Regions from separate parts of the Anaerobacillus sp. QJM3NY_32 genome, predicted to be linked through region 2. Evidence: riboswitches for the same ligand, from Rfam matches in the RefSeq annotation. Region 2 holds a riboswitch; each other region holds the start of a gene.
The links. Region 2 has a riboswitch for lysine ahead of AC0VYH_RS17735 (Na+/H+ antiporter NhaC family protein). Riboswitches for the same ligand answer to the same signal wherever they lie in the genome.
Positions count from the first base shown of each region.

Region 1: another riboswitch for lysine. It lies ahead of lysA (diaminopimelate decarboxylase); the one in region 2 lies ahead of AC0VYH_RS17735 (Na+/H+ antiporter NhaC family protein).
Region 3: another riboswitch for lysine. It lies ahead of AC0VYH_RS15780 (aspartate kinase); the one in region 2 lies ahead of AC0VYH_RS17735 (Na+/H+ antiporter NhaC family protein).

Region 1 covers NZ_CM149684.1:2,541,523-2,547,247, forward strand. Annotated here, with positions in the region: gene AC0VYH_RS13370 (peptidylprolyl isomerase) at 1-320, opposite strand, end outside; gene lysA (diaminopimelate decarboxylase) at 413-1,738, opposite strand; lysine riboswitch at 1,833-2,020, opposite strand; gene AC0VYH_RS13380 (spore germination protein) at 2,067-3,560, opposite strand; gene spoVAEA (stage V sporulation protein SpoVABEA) at 3,541-4,119, opposite strand; gene spoVAE (stage V sporulation protein AE) at 4,125-4,475, opposite strand; gene spoVAD (stage V sporulation protein AD) at 4,475-5,488, opposite strand; gene spoVAC (stage V sporulation protein AC) at 5,502-5,725, opposite strand, start outside.
Region 2 covers NZ_CM149684.1:3,411,677-3,417,401, forward strand. Annotated here, with positions in the region: gene AC0VYH_RS17730 (sodium-dependent transporter) at 1-1,069, opposite strand, end outside; gene AC0VYH_RS17735 (Na+/H+ antiporter NhaC family protein) at 1,303-2,880, opposite strand; lysine riboswitch at 3,031-3,211, opposite strand; gene yunB (sporulation protein YunB) at 3,369-4,139, opposite strand; gene AC0VYH_RS17745 (YunC family protein) at 4,277-4,570, opposite strand; gene AC0VYH_RS17750 (bifunctional metallophosphatase/5'-nucleotidase) at 4,664-5,725, opposite strand, start outside.
Region 3 covers NZ_CM149684.1:3,001,856-3,007,580, forward strand. Annotated here, with positions in the region: gene AC0VYH_RS15775 (YslB family protein) at 1-340, shown strand, start outside; gene AC0VYH_RS15780 (aspartate kinase) at 371-1,606, opposite strand; lysine riboswitch at 1,851-2,039, opposite strand; gene uvrC (excinuclease ABC subunit UvrC) at 2,119-3,900, opposite strand; gene AC0VYH_RS15790 (hypothetical protein) at 3,978-5,486, opposite strand; gene AC0VYH_RS15795 (FTR1 family iron permease) at 5,600-5,725, opposite strand, start outside.

The DNA of each region.
Region 1 (5,725 bases), 870 kb from region 2:
TGAGGTTCATGAACTAGGAAAAACTGACTGCCGCCCGTGTTTTTACCAGCATGTGCCATAGACAATGAGCCTGCTACGTGCTTATGAGGGTTACCTTCTGTTTCACAGTCAATTGTATATCCTGGTCCACCCATTCCAGAACCTGTAGGATCTCCACCTTGAGCAACAAAACCAGGGATTACACGGTGAAAATTCACACCGTTGTAGAAACCTTCATTTGCAAGCTTCTCAAAGTTAGCAACAGTGTTAGGTGCTGCTTCTGGATAAAATTCAATTTCAATAACTTCTCCATTTTCAAATGCAATTGTTCCTTTTTTCATAAATAAATCCTCCTGCACTAACAATTTTCTTAAAAGCTCTTTCATTATAGCACAGACTGAAGCTGTTCCATATCATTTATGCTTTTCAACTATTATTTTGATATAATCGCTTGTTTTAATGGCAAATCATGTCGAACTAAATCCTCGTATGACTCTCTCTCAACAACAAGGTTGGCCTCACCATTTTCAACAAAGACAACAGCTGGTCTTGGTAATCTATTGTAGTTATTTGCCATGGAATAACCATATGCCCCCGTTGAAAAAACAGCCATCGTATCACCAGCAATCGCTCGCTGTAACTGGCAATCCCAAATTAACATATCACCTGATTCACAACACTTTCCTGCTACAGAGTATAGGTGGTCTTTTGCTTCATTCATTCGATTTGCTATTGTGGCTTCATATTTTGCCTGATAGAGAGCAGGGCGTAAATTATCCGTCATCCCTCCATCTACAGCGAGGTAACGTCGCAACTCTGGAACATTTTTGTGTGAACCAACCGTATATAACGTCATTCCAGCTTCTCCTACTAGTGAACGACCAGGTTCAATCCAGATCTCAGGCATGTTCATTTGCCCTGTTACCTGATTTCTGATTGTTTCAATCATAGCTTCGATGTAGTTCCCTACTGGTAATGGGTGATCTTCACTCGTATATCGGATTCCAAATCCTCCACCAAGGTTAAGGACTTCAGGCTCAAAACCATAGGCATCATACCATGTTGTAAGATAGCTATAAATCTTTTCAATAGCCATTACAAAACCATTTGTTTCAAAAATTTGTGAGCCTATATGACAATGAAGTCCAAGAAGATGAACAGCACTCATTTTTGTTACATCCAATATCGCGCGTTCTACCTGACCACTCTGTAAATCAAAACCAAATTTAGAATCTTCTTGGCCTGTTAAAATATAATCATGCGTATGTGCTTCAATACCTGGTGTTATACGCAACAGCACATTAGCTTTCACATTTTTTTCTTCTGCAATTTGCTCAAGGAGAGATAATTCGTAAAAATTATCAACAACGAAGCAACCTATTTCTGCATCAAGCGCCATTCTAATTTCAGATTCACTTTTGTTATTTCCATGAAAATGAATACGCTCCACGGGGAAACCTGCCTTCAAAGCAGTATAAAGCTCTCCACCGGATACAACATCCAAACTTAATCCTTCTTCTTCTGCAAGTTGGATCATTGCCATACATGAAAAGGCCTTACTAGCATAAGCTACTTGATAGTTTACATTCTCACGTTCAAAGGCACTTCGAAACGCCCTTGCTTTGTCTCGAATCATAGCCACATCATAAACATATAACGCAGTGCCAAATTTTTTTCCTAATTGGACCGTATCGATCCCTCCAACTGTTAAATGCCCCTCTTCTGAAACTGCAGATGTACCGTATAAATTCACAATCATTTCTCCCCTCTCGCTTATATAAATGCGAGCTCCCTCCACACAATAAGAAAAACAGCCAACTTTATAGATAGGCTGTTTTCTCCGTATCCTCACGAGTTGGATTAGCTCACCACTGAAAGAAATTCATCCTCCAGTGACAGTCTGCAACTTATTCAGCAGCAGCCCAGCAAGAAAAGGATGGGTCCTTTCTCACTTCGGCAAATTGACCTTTCTGATATCGTCTTCGCATTCCATTCTATGCTCAGATATCTTACTCATTCGTTTTGCGCCTCTATCCCCATTACGTTCAATGAGGTCTATTCAATTAAGAAATAAATTATCATACTTTTTAAGATTCGGCAAGTGGTTTGTCCGGCTGCTTCGTTTCATTCTGGGGCTCTGTAATACTTGGACGCAATTTTGTCAAAGGAACAGAAACGCGAATTAGCACTTGAATAAACGCTTTTGCATTAAAAGGAATGAATGGCCATAAATAAGGTGTATTTAATGGCTTTAAGGCGACTAGGAAGAGAATAATAGCTGTCACGCCTATTATATATCCTGGAACTCTGAAGAAAAAGACAAGGAAAAGTAGTAATAATCTAACTAGTTTGTTCGCTATTGATAACTCATAACTTGGCGTTGCGTAAGAACCTATAGCCGCAATAGAAACATACAGAATAACTTCTGGAACAAATAATCCTACATCGATGGCAATTTGACCAATTAATACAGCCGCAATTAAACCCATCGCTGTAGAAAGCGGGGTAGGCGTATGAATGGCGGCCATTCTCAGTGTTTCGATCCCAATTTCTGCAAGAATGATTTGAATAAATATCGGCACATTCGTTTCATCATTTGGCCCAATAAAATCAATCGATTTAGGCAACAACCCAGGTTCATATACCGCCAATAACCACAGGGGAAGTAACAATAGCGCTGCTAGCATTCCTCCAAAGCGGACCCATCTCAAGAATGCACCTGGTAATGGAGCTTCCCTGTATTCTTCTGCATGTTGAACATGGTGGAAAAAGGTTGTTGGCGTAATAATAACACTCGGAGAAGTATCGACGATAATCAAGACATGCCCTTCTAACAAATGGGATGCGGCTACATCTGGCCTTTCCGTATATCGTACAAGTGGAAAAGGATTTCCCGCCTGATGCACTAAAAACTCTTCAACAGTTTTATCAGCCATAGGAATACCATCAATATTAATTTCTTTTAGTTTTTTCTTAATGATTTCAACTAAGTTTGGGTTAGCTACATCCTGAATATAAGTGATACACACATCCGTTTTGGAACGCTCTCCGACTTGAAATATTTCATTACGCAAACGACCATCTCTAATACGCCTTCTAGTAAGTGCAGTATTCTCAATAATATTTTCTGTGAAACCGTCTCTAGAACCTCTGATCACTTTCTCAGTGTCTGGCTCTTGAGGCGTTCTACCTGGATACTTTCGAACATCAATAATGTAAGCAATCTCTTCGCCTTCCATAAATACAGCGATCAGTCCAGAAAGAACTTGATCGACGACCTCATCGAACGTCTCTACTTTTGTTACTTGCTGATGGGGTAAATGATTATGGATAACTTGCTCGAATTTAACGGTCAAGCGATGATGATCATCTAATTCCATCAATTCACGCATGATTTCAACAATGATTGATGTATCACATAAACCAGTACAATAATAGAATTGTATTTCTTTATTCAAAATCTTGAGTTTACGTACACCTACGTCAAAACTTTCCCCAATGCCAATTGATTTTTTCAAGAAGTCTTCATTTTCTTTTAATTTTTTAAATATTTTTTGTTTGTTATTCATTTTTGTTGTCATAGAAACCGCTCCTTTCAAGCAGAATTTGAACGGCTTTCAATGTTATAGGCGACCCAACCTCCGGATCATCAAGCCCAGACATTTTACCTATATCACCGACACCTATAATAATTGGGACATTCAGTTTATCTAAAATAGATACAGTATCCCCATCTATTCTCCCAGCTTCCATATCAGCAAATCCATTCTTATCAACACCGAAATGCGTTAATTCACCATCCCTGTCGATGGAAACATCTACTCTCGTCCATTCAGAGAAGTGTGTTCTCGAGGCAACTGCAATCGCACCAAGTAGTTCAACATCTTCATCCTCAGCCACAGCCTGCATCGCTAGTTCTCCATAACCTTCACCCGGAAAACCACTGTCATCAAACATTACAAAGATTGGATCATGTGGAGCTTCTTTAATTAGGGAAACAATTTCATAACCAGCAAGCGGGGTTGGATTTCCTGCTGATTGGCTAATGCATCTCCCGCCAATATCCGAAGCCACTTTTTCAATTGCTTTTTGCGCGTAAAGATCTCCATCAGTAACGAAAATAACCCGCCGCTTGTTCAATTCATTCACCCCTTTGGCTTGAATATAATGGCTATGATAAATCCGAAAACAATAGCTGATGAAATTCCAGCTGAAGTTAACTGAAATATCCCCATTGCAATGCCTATAAATCCATGTTCCTCTCCTTGCTGCATCGCCCCATGTAGCAAGGAATGCCCAAAGCTCGTAATTGGGACTGTCGCACCTGCTCCTGCGAATTCAATCAGTCGATCGTATATACCAAAACCGTCAAGAATCGCTCCAGTCACCACAAAAGATGACATTACATGAGCAGGCGTTAATCTAAAAATATCGAGCAATAACTGACCAACAACACAAATGGCTCCTCCTACTGCAAAAGCAATGAAGTATTCCACTATTCCTCACCTCCAACTCGCTCAAAAACCACTGCATGAGCGATAGCAGGCATACTTTCTTTCTGTTGCACCATAACGGGGCTATGCAAGCATCCTGTAGCAGTAACTAGAATTTTTGAATACTTCCCTTGTTTTAGAAGCTCAATGAGATGACCATACGTAACAACCGCCGAACAGGCACACCCGCTTCCACCTGCGAATACTTCCTTCTGATCAGGTCGATAGATCATTAACCCACAGTCATTATGATTATTAGTAATGTCAAACCCTTTCTCAAGCAATAAATCACGAACAATCGGAGAACCAACTGCAGATAGATCTCCAGTAACAATTAAGTCATAATCTGAAGGTTTTACATTTAGGTCCTCAAAATGTGTGGCCAATGTATCTGCTGCCGCTGGCGCCATCGCACTCCCCATATCAAACGGATCCTTGATTCCCCAGTCAACTACTCTTCCAATCGTTGCCGCAGAGATTTGAATGTCCGATAACTCCTGACTAACTAACGCAGCTCCAGCACCAGTTACAGTTGATGTCGCAGTACCAGGTTTCTGACCTCCATATTCTGTTGGATAACGGAACTGTCTTTCAGCAGTTGCATTATGGCTACTCACTCCAGCAATAGCCCTCTCAGCAAAACCACCATCAACTAGAGAAGATGCAATCGCTAGGGATTCCATGGATGTCGAGCATGCTCCAAAAACACCTAGAAAAGGAATATGATTAGACCTTGCTGTATAAGTTGCGCTTACGATTTGATTTAATAGATCACCCGCTACAAAAACATCAACTTGATCAGGAGCTAATTCTTTTTTCTTCAAACAACTCATTACTGCATCTTCTAACAATTTTCTTTCAGCAAGCTCCCAATTTGCCTGATTACAATGAAGGTTAGCATAGGTCACATCAAACGAATTTCCAAATGGACCTTCTGCTTCCTTTGGGCCTGTTGCTGTACCTACTGATTGTAAATAAACATTTGAAAAACTCCATGTTTGCTTTCCTGATTTCATACAGGTTCTCTCCTTATATCAGGGCTTTAAAAACCATTCTGACCATCCCTACAATGTAAGCCGCAACGACGCCAAACACGATGACTGAGCCAGCAAGTTTAAACATATTGGTTGCTATACCAAGTACAATCCCTTCGCTTTTATGCTCGAGAGCAGCACTAGTAATCGAATTAGCGAAGCCTGTAACTGGTACAGCTGAACCTGCTCCCGCAAATTGACCAAGCCTGTCATACCAAC
Region 2 (5,725 bases):
CAGCTTTCGTACGAGAAATTCCGAACTTCTCAGAAACACCTGCAACATATGTTTCTGAAATGGAAATGAGCGAAGACAAACCTGCAAGTACAAGTGAAGCAAAGAATAAGAATCCGAACAACCCGTTCAAAGCTGGGAACTCATTGATAATTTGAGGGAAGACAACGAAGGCTAGTCCTACGCCACCGCTCACTACTTCGCCAACGCTAAGCCCCTGCTGCTGAGCCATAAATCCAAGCGCTGAGAATACCCCAATACCTGCTAGAAGTTCAAACGCCGAGTTACCAAAACCAGTAATAAACGCGTTATTCGTAATATCTGATTTCTTAGGTAAGTAACTAGAATAAGTAATCATAATAGCAAAAGCAATGGATAAACTGAAGAAAATTTGTCCGTATGCAGCAACCCAAACACTTCCTGAAGTAATGCTGTCAAAATTCGGTGTAAAGAATGCATTTAGACCTTCAGCAGCACCAGGCAGTGTCACTGCTCGAATCACAATGATTAAGAAAAGAATAATTAATGTAGGAATGAAAATTTTATTAGCACGCTCAATTCCCTTTTTAACACCTGCAAGAAGTACGCCAAGTGTAATGATCCATACTGCAATTAATGGGAGAAATACGCCTGGTACGATACTACCTGTTTGTCCAGGATCAACCGTTAATTTCAGATAATCATTGAAGAGGAATGCTTCTGTATCAGAACCCCAACTTTGATTAAATGCAAAATAGCTATAAGAGATGGCCCACGCAATAATTACCGCGTAGTATGTGGAGATGACGAATGCAACGATAACGCCCCACCACCCAAGCCATTCCATCTTCTTATTCATTCGAAAGAACGAAAGTGGTGCGGATCCACGGAATTTATGACCCAATGTAAATTCAAGAATAAGAATTGGGATTCCGGCTGTTAATAATGCAAATAAATAAGGAATAAAAAATGCTCCACCACCGTTGTCATAGGCTACGGCCGGAAATCTCCAAATGTTCCCTAGACCTATTGCTGAACCAACTGCGGCTAATATAAAACCAGCCCTTGTCCCCCATTGCGCACGATTTTCCAAATAAATTACCCCCTTAGACAAATGTTAACCTTTTTCACCATAAGCCCCCTTCCAGAAAAAGGTTAAGACTTTTAAGTAAATTCAGATTATTTTGTTTATAGTATATCTAGTACGTATGTCCTTGTCAAAACAATCTTTTTACATTTTTCGTATGAATCGTTCAATTTTCTATATAAATCTCTCTATTTTTGTGAAAATACATAAAAAAACAGGAGGAATATCCTCCTGTTTGATTAATGATTTGCCATTTCAACTGGTCTGTTGGCATATTTTCCTTTTAGCATGAAAATTAATAATCCGAATAGAATCGCTGTTGCCACAAGACCAAGAATGGAACTACCAGTAAAGCCAAGAACCAGATATCCTAGTAACGAAATACCTGCAACGAGCAATGCATAAGGCAACTGTGTCATCACATGATCGATATGGTGACTACCCGCGCCTGTTGAAGAAAGAATTGTTGTATCCGAAATTGGTGAGCAGTGATCTCCAAATACAGCTCCTGCAAGAACAGCGGCAAGTACAGGAAGCATGTAGGTAGGATCCGTAGCAGCAGCAATCTCTCCTGCGATCGGAAGCATAATGCCAAATGTTCCCCACGAAGTTCCCGTTGCAAACGCCATAACACCTGCAAGTAGGAACAAAATAGCTGGTAAGAAGCCAATCACAATGTGGTCATTAACAAGTCCTGCAAGATACTTACCAGTCCCTAGTGAGCCGATAATTTCAATCAATGTCCATGCAAAGAAAAGAATGTATACGGCTGGAAGCATTGATTTAATGCCTTCCCAAATTCCTTTTCCAAGAACCGCTCCACCCATTCGTTTTGGAAAGAAGAAGAGGAGAGAAGTTATAAGTCCAATGATTCCACCATAAAGGAGAGAAGCAGCAACGTCTGTATTTTCAAAGACAGACAAAGCTGTCACGGCTGTATCCGTTCCGCTAACAGCCTGAATTCCTGTGATGACCATAAACGTCACAGTACCAGCAATTAGCATAATAATAGGCCATGCAAGATCAGCTACTTTCCCCTTCTCACTTTCAGGTAGTCCTGATGTTTGACCAGGTACGGCACCTTGATTCGGATCAAGCACTTCTCCTGTTTTCTGTGCACGGTCTTCATGTACTCTCATTGCCTTAAGATTAATGTCAAAATAACTAACAAAGAACACCATCGCAAGTGCAAAGAGAGCATACAAATTCATTGGAATCATTCTTATAAAAGCTTCTAACGCGCCAACACCTGTAATGCTATGCGTTGCTAATACACCACCAATTAACGCGATGATATAAGCGCCCCAGCTTGAAATAGGTGAAATAATACACATTGGTGCTGCAGTTGAATCAATGATATAGGCAAGCTTTGCCCTTGAAACATTGTGCCTGTCCGTAATCGGTCTACTTACGTTCCCAACTGCGAGCGAATTAAAGTAATCATCAATAAAAATAATAATACCAAATACCGCTGTGACAATCTGTGCGCCTACTCTTGTTTTCACGCGTTTCATGGCCCACTCGCCAAATGCGCGACTTCCACCTGATATCGAAATAAAGGCCGTCATCATCCCTAATAAAAGCAGGAAGAAAATAATGTACATGTTCCAAGTATTTAAACCACCGCTCTCGGAATCAATGAAGATCCCTTTTACGATTGTATAAATTTCTTCTAATGAATTTGGTACACTCCAATTGTTGATCATTAGCGCACCAAGAATAATGCCTACTCCTAAAGAAGGAAGCACTTTTCTAGTCACCACTACCATTAGCAAAGCTACGAGTGGTGGAATAATGGATAGAACTGAATTCTCCATGAATATCCTCCTAATAAATGATTGGTCATCATAACCGGAATGGACGCCTATCCCTCAGCCTTCTCGTCGTGTTTGAACGCAAAAAAGCGAGCAATGATAGGATTGGTCCTATCATTGCTCGCTTCACCGAGTCAATGTTAAGTGTCCACCCCGATCAGTAGTTCTCCATTACAAGTTAGACTCATAATGACAGTTCGACACTTCTTCAATGTCGCCCCAACACAAATAATGTGACCGTTATTTATGCTTCGGCAGATCTCCCTTTCGATGCTGATCATTGGTGTCATTCTCCCAACACGTACTCATGAGGATCTGCTCCTCTACCTCATCGTATAAGATAAGGAACAATATTAAGTTCAGTTTTAAAGTATACCTTACTTTCGTTGTTTGTGCAATTGTAGATTATTCCAGAGATATTTCTATTAGAAGGGAACCATTTTTTTAGCTATCGACATTGAACATTGAAGCTGGTTAATGGCCTCCTTTTCTTAATCTGGCTTCGGCAAAACGATCGATGGATTTCCACCATTTCCATTATCACCATTATAATAATAAGGAACGTCTCCCTGAATAAATAAATCTCCAATTTTTACAGAGTTCGAAACTTCAGTATTCTTTGTAGAGAAAGGAATAATTACGTTCATCTCAACTTTAATATTGATATACACTTCAAGATACGTGTTGTTAATTCCCGTTTCTTTCACCTTTGTATCAATATTAGAGACCACATCTCCAATCATTTCAAACCGTACTGGAATCCTCGGCCCAAAATTTGAAAGAAGAACATTATTTGTAGCCATCCCTAAAGGTATGGAGTATACGATTCCTTGTTGATTTTCGGTACCTTCGTAATCGATATCTACATCATTCTTAAAGGTTTCCAGCTTATCTAAATCACCAGCTTCAACATAATCTAAGTAAGTTTGAACTCGTTCTGTGGCCTCTGAGATCAATCGATTATAAACTTGCGAGTTAAAGCTATAACTTGGTACTCTTTCGGAATCATTACCATGAACGATAATTAAATTCTCAACGTCAATACCGTCTGCGATCTTCTTTGAAATGGCATCATTTATTGCTTGCGCAGCAACTTGACGTGTTTTTGTTTCAGCAATACTGATTAAGCTTGGTTCAATTCCTTTATTAACAATCCATAATCCTTGAACAGTAGTAAAGATAAAAATAATAAAGGAGATGACAAAAACATATCGAAAGGGAAGCGGCCCCTTTCTAAAGAATTTTCTACGAGTTCGAAACAACATGAACCCTCCCTTCTCTTCTTCATGTATATGCCATGGAGAAGAGAAGTATGGACAATTTCCTAGAAAGAGCCAAATTCAAGCTATTAAATGTTTCATAATCGAAAAGAAAGCCGTAGCAACTGCTACGGCTTTCTTCACATCATCTTAAGCATCGCGTCTCTACCCTTAGTTCCAATCGTAATGCCTCGCGCTTCTGCTTCAAGCGTAACAGATTCGAGCGGTGCATCAAGCAGTTGTTCAATAGACCGTACACCAACAGCTCTTCCTGCGATAATCTTTCGGTCACTTAACTTTTCATTAAGTAAGGCTACATCGAGTGCGCCGCACATGATATACCCATTGTCATTCATGACCGCTAGAAAATTCGTTTTCGGAAGCTGCATACTGACCGCTGTAAAAGGATGACCGTCAATCATGATTGGTGACATAGTGATCACGTCATTCCCGCCTCCTGACCTGAATGAATATCACTATATCTATATGAGACAAAGAGCATGTTTGACAATCAAACACTGAAAGTTTTAATGTCTATTTTCTAAACGCCATGCAAGGAGATCTCGAAGCATTTCAGGTAAAAAGTATTTCTTTTTAGCATGCTTCATTTGAGGATAGAATTTCCCAAATGTGAACATATCAGCCGTGGCAACGGCATATTCTTCATCAGAAACAAGCTTATTTCCGTTGTGAAAAACATCTGTTACATGATAGAGGCCGTCGTCCATTTTGACAGAGGTAACCTCAAGCCCATCGAATGCCATGATCCCCATTACCTCTCCTCGGAAACCGAGACCTTTAAAACTTAAATTCACTATTTCATCTGACATAGAATAAGAAATGATTTCTCGTAACTCGCTTCCTTTTAGCACCACTTTGCAAGGATTAACAGGATGAGGGCAAATGCGATGAAGGTCTTCTCTTGATACATTTCCTTCTGGTAACCCATCAAGCAACATACCAGCGTTAATCATGCCAATATCCGCTCCACACCACTCTCTAAGAGCGGCAGCTAACTCATCAGCTAGAACCGAGCGTTGAAACCATTCAGATTCAAGAGGCTGTTCAAGACGACAGACGACCTCTTCAAGCATCTTATGTGCATCGATACTTAGTTGTTGAATCATCGCCTTCGCTTCCTCGTCTTCTTTACGATTCCGGACGGTTATCGCATATGCTTCCTTCTCAATCACTTTCTTTGTTTCCATATCAAAACAAATCGAAACTTCTCCAACGTAATTCCCGTTTTTACCAGACTGAGTAATAAGCGTATCCTCTACAAGCATGCCATGCTTCAGCACATGATGGGTATGGGCTCCAATAATAACGTCAATCCCATTCATTTCCCTTGCTAGCTGTTCATCATTACCTAAGCCCATATGAGACATCAATACGACAACATCTGATTGACTGCGTACTTCATCAATGAGGGACTGTAAGAAATGGAAAGGAGAATCTATCTGCCATCCAAGTAGTGAGTAGAATTGTTCATAAGGGATGGTAACACCAATAATTCCTACTTTAATGCCATTTAACTCATGGATCTTATAAGGCACAGCCCAGGAAGGCCTTGTACCATCTTGGTGATA
Region 3 (5,725 bases), 410 kb from region 2:
TAGTGAACAGCCGGCTGTTTTATATTGGACTGGAAAAGAAATGGCTAGGCAATTCCCGCTCTCCACTCGAGAAGAGATCGAGGATTTTTTTCAGCGTGCTGGATGGGGTAAATTATCAATTGCACAAGAAAAAAAGAATGAAGTAACGTTTGATCTTCAGTCAGCTCTTATCACTGAGCGAAGAAATACTAGTCGAAATGCTTGTTATCAACTAGAAGCAGGTTTTCTTGCTGAACAATATCAAAATATGCTTCGTTGCATCGCTGAATCCTATGAAACTGATAAAAAGAATGAAATTCAATTCACAGTAAAATGGGACCCAAAAGATCAGATTGAATAGAAAGGAGACCACATGTGGTCTCCTTTTTGATTACATTTGTTTAACAGGGGTTCTTTCATCTAGTTGAAATTTATCGTGTAGCGACTCAATAGCATAAATCATTTTATCTTCTGGAACGATCGTTGACACTTTGATTTCTGATGTACTCACCATCTTCATTTCTACCCCGTGTTCAGCAAGTACTTCAAACATTTGTGCCGCAACACCAGGGTTAGAAATCATACCTGATCCTACTATGGATACCTTAGCAAGTTCTGATTCGTGATAAATATGTTCGTAGGGAAGTTTCACTTTAATGCGACGGAGCACATCAAGAGTTAATTCAAGAGAGGCTGTTTCAATTGAGAATGAGATACTCGTTGTATTTTTCTCTCCTGTACTTTGAATGATCACATCTACATTAATACCATTTGCCGCAAGAGATGAGAACAAGGAAGGAAGTGTTGTAATCTCATTCGGCAAACCTGAAATTGTTATTTTTGTTACATTACTTTCAAAAGCCAGACCTCTAACCACCAAATTTTGTTCCATTGATACGACCTCCTCAATTAGCGTTCCAGGTTCATTCGTAAAGCTCGAGCGGACCTCAAGCAAGATGTTATAGTTTTTTGCAAACTCAACCGCTCTAGGATGTAAGACACCAGCCCCAAGGTTAGCAAGTTCAAGCATTTCATCATAAGAAATCGTAGAAAGCTTTCTTGCACCTTTCACATATCGAGGATCTGTCGTATACACGCCATCCACATCTGTATATATCTCACAACGATCCGCTTTAAGAGCTGCTGCAATCGCCACAGCTGTTGTATCGGAACCACCACGCCCTAGCGTCGCGATGTCAGACGTATCAGTTAGCCCCTGGAATCCTGCTACTATCACAATTTTCCCTTCAGCAAGGTGTTGATTCATACGTGATGCATCAATATCGAGGATTCTGGCATTGCCGTGAAGCGACTCTGTTTTAATTCCTGCTTGCCAGCCAGTTAATGAAATAGCATCGTACCCTTCTTCATTTAATGCCATCGAAAGAAGCGCTGTTGTTACTTGTTCTCCAGTCGTTAGAAGCATATCAAGCTCTCTTGCAGACGGTGTAGCTGTTATCCCTTTTGATAATCCTAAAAGCTCATCCGTTGTTTTGCCCATCGCTGAAACAACCGCAACAACCTCATCTCCATTATTTACAGCTTCCATAAGCCTTTTGGAAACATTTTTGATTTTCTCTACATCTCCAACAGACGTACCTCCGAATTTCAATACGCGTAGTCCCACTCTCTCCATCCTTTCTTTCATGCAGCTCGTTATCCCTCATAGTGCGTAATCATCGCACGTTACAAACACTCACTAACTAAGAGTCGAAATGGATATTAAAAAACTCGGCCACTCACCAGATTGAAATAGCGATAGCCTTCATTTTTTATACTTTAAACTTGTAAAGTGTTTATTAAAGTATAAAAAAACAACAATGAGAAAAACCTCACTGTTGTTTTCATAACAAATCCAAGAAAACGTCCCTTTGTGAGATAGTTCTCCATCCAATTCCCGGGTAGGTATTGGATGACAGCTCTGCACTTATTCAATACAGATCCAGCTTCAGACGGATAAGCGTCTTTCCACTTCGGCAAATCCCCCTTTCAGCTCCTATCACTGAGTCTTAACACTCTTCAGTAAGCTTACTATTGGTTTTTGCGCCTCTACCATCACTTCAACTTTCGAAGTGTGGAACTATTAAATTTCACTCATTATAACGAACTTACGTGAATGCCGCAACATGTTCTTACAAATTAATTTGATTGACTTTCAAATCGAGCGACTACTTCCTCTGCAACATTCATTGGTAGTCCTGCGTTGTGTAAGTCTTCAACGCTTGCTTCTTTCATCTTTTTGATCGATCCAAAATGATTTAGCAGCTTCTTTTTTCTCTTCTCTCCGATACCGGGAATATCATCAAGACTTGACTTAAGCATCGATTTTCCTCGAAGCTGTCGATGAAACGTAATCGCAAATCGGTGTACTTCATCTTGAATCCTTTGCAACAGGTAGAATTCCTGACTATTTCTTGGTAGATAAACAGCTTCAGGAGGATCACCAATAAGAAGATGAGACGTTTTATGTTTCTCATCTTTCGTCAGCGAGCAAACCGGTATGTCCAGACCAAGCTCATTCTCGAGCACATCCTGTGACGCCTGTATTTGAGCTATTCCGCCGTCAATAATAATTAAGTCAGGAAGCGGACCATTTTCCTTAAGCATTCTTGAATATCTTCTTCTCACAACCTCTTTCATAGAACCTACATCGTTTGGTCCTTCCACTGTTTTGATTTTGTACTTGCGATACTCATTTTTCTTTGGCTTTCCATCAAGAAAAACAACCATAGCGGATACAGGGTTCGTGCCCTGAATGTTCGAGTTATCAAAAGCTTCAATTCTGAGCGGAGCTTCTATATTAAGCTTTTCTCCCAAGTTTTCAACAGCATCAATCGTTCTTTTCTCGTCGCGTTCAATTAATGAAAATTTCTCATTAATGGCAATGGTCGCATTCTTCATTGTAAGCTCGACAAGCTCTTTTTTCTTGCCTCTTTTTGGCTGGTGAACTGGAATTTGTAGCAGTTCTTCTACCATTTGAGCATTAACCTGCTGAGGAAGCAATACTTCTTTTGGCTTAGGATGATTTTGTTGAAGATAGAACTGACCGATATAAGTTAAGAAATCTTCTTCAGCATCATTATAGAAAGGGAAAAGTGAAACATCTCTCTCAATTAACTTCCCTTGTCGTACAAAGAAAACTTGAACACACATCCATCCTTTGTCGAAACTATATCCAAAAATATCCCGATCAATACCATCGTTAGATTGGATCTTTTGCACTTCCATAACTTTATCAATATGAAACATTAAATCACGAAACTCTTTTGCTCGCTCGAAATCCATATTCTCAGATGCTGTGGTCATCTTTCTTTCTATGTCTTCTTTAACTTCCTGGTGACCTCCGTTTAGAAAACGCGTAATCCCGTCAATCATCTCTTTATTTTGCTCTTTAGAGACGTCGTTGACACATGGAGCCAAACACTGGCCTATATGATAATAAAGACAGACGCGATCAGGCATTTTACGACATTTACGTAAAGGATATAGTCGGTCCAAAAGCTTCTTTGTTGCACTAGCTGCATAAGCATTCGGATATGGACCAAAATACTTACCTTTATCTTTTTTTATTTTACGTGTCGTAATTAAGCGGGGCTGTTCTTCTGCCGTTATTTTTATATAAGGATAGCTTTTATCATCTTTAAGCATCACATTATATTTCGGATCATGTTTTTTGATTAAATTAAGTTCAAGAATAAGAGCTTCAAGATTTGTGGAGGTTACGATATACTCAAAATCACGTATTTCACTTACAAGCCGCTGCGTTTTTCCATCGTGTGATCCACTAAAATAAGATCTGACTCTATTTTTTAGCACCTTTGCCTTCCCAACATAAATAATCGTTCCCTGGCGATCTTTCATTAAATAACACCCGGGCTGGTCAGGAAGGATTGCTAGCTTATTTTTAAGATGTTGTTCCATGCTGCCTCACCTCACTACTCCTTTTCAAGGCGTATCTATGTTCCCCTCTCATTGTAACACATTACCTCAATTTTCTATTATCTTAAGAACTCATATAAAACAATGTCATGATAGACAGGATCATACAATGTGGAGGATTGGAATTCTTTGACCTTTTTGATCTGACCATCCATCGATATATTCTGTTTCTTAAATCCATCGAGAACCTGTCCTGTTAAAAATACGCGATGCTCATCATAATATTGAAGATCAGATAGAAAGGTTGAATACGTATAAATTTGTTCGTGTTCAAATGACACCTTGTTATAGGACATTACCCTAGTTTCTTCCCAAGTATACACAATGACCGGCTCGTTAATTTGCTCTACATAATCCATCAATTGATAAACAGCTGCTGGATCGTTTGCTTCTTTCATTGTTGAATAGGAAAAAAGTGATTGTATGCTAATCATTACGGCTAAACCAAGCATTATTTTCGTTGAGTTATTACCCTGTCTTCCTAACCCTATCCAGAGAAATCCTAGCATTATTATCCCAGGTAGAGGCAGGATATGTCTTGGCTTATCAATGTTTTGTGCCAAAAGGGCCCATAGAAAATAGCTAAATGCCATAGCGACAAATGCCCATCCAAACCATGAAATTTCTCGCAATGTTCTCCCACTATTTTTCACCCCTTGGAAGATCATGAACGTAAAAAAGGTTAGATATAGTAGTAAAATCATTAGCGATTGACCGCTAAGACCTGTCCAAACTATATTATTCAATATCAGATGTGATATTCGTTCCAAAAGTGGGGCTGAGGCTGAAACCGCAGTTCCACCCCACTCTTCAAAGTGACCTTCAGAGAACCCAAAGGCTAGCTGTAAAAATGCAGCTACGCCACCTTCAGAAGCAGCAAGACCCCCTACCCAAATTAATTGAAAGATGACGGCTATACCGACCTGGGTGAGTAAAAATAAACTGTAGGATTTAATGGACTTATGCTGCTTTTTTCTCTGTATTAATAGTAGTAGAAGGCCGACACCAAAAGGTAAATAAGATAAACGAACTCCTAAAAGTAAACTAAACAACAAAGAAGCGACAACGATGCTCGTGAATGAATGTTCGCGATGAAATGCTTTTTGCAAACTCCATAAGTACCACCATAGAATAGCCACCGCTGCCGCCTCGCTCATCGGTTGAATGGTTAACACGTTGACAAATACCATTGATTGAATAAGAGCTACTGATGCCATACTAAGTGTTTTTGAAAGAAAAGAGCGACTAACTGCATATGCTGGATACATAGAAAGCGACATTAATAGTCCATTCCATAACGTTAAAGCCTCAACGGGATTTCCTATCCATTTATTTAACAACATCCCACCTAGAATAAAATAGGGATATCCGGGAAAGTGAGGTTGCATGGCAAATAAATCAAATCGATTTAGGGCTAGTGAGAAATCGACTTGATCCCAAGAACGTGGTAACTCAGTTGCATAGGCGGTTCTCCACCAAATAATCAACAAGATACTGCTCATTGAAATCAGCCAGATGAGTATTTTAATGCTTCTAGCTCGTATAAGGTATCTACCTGATCGATCCAATCCTAATCATCCTTTATAATTTTTGGTATGGGTCATACGTTAATCTATCCTTTTTAAATACCTCCGATGAAAAAAAGTACAAGACGAAGAAATTCGCCTTGCACTTTGGAAATTTATTTAACTGTCGATTGCTTCATTTCGTTTGTCGCTTTAAAAATCGCTTTACTCGGTTCTTTCACTTCTGATTTTACAGGTTCATTCTTTGAGTTCACAAGAAGATAAATCACTGCAAAATAACC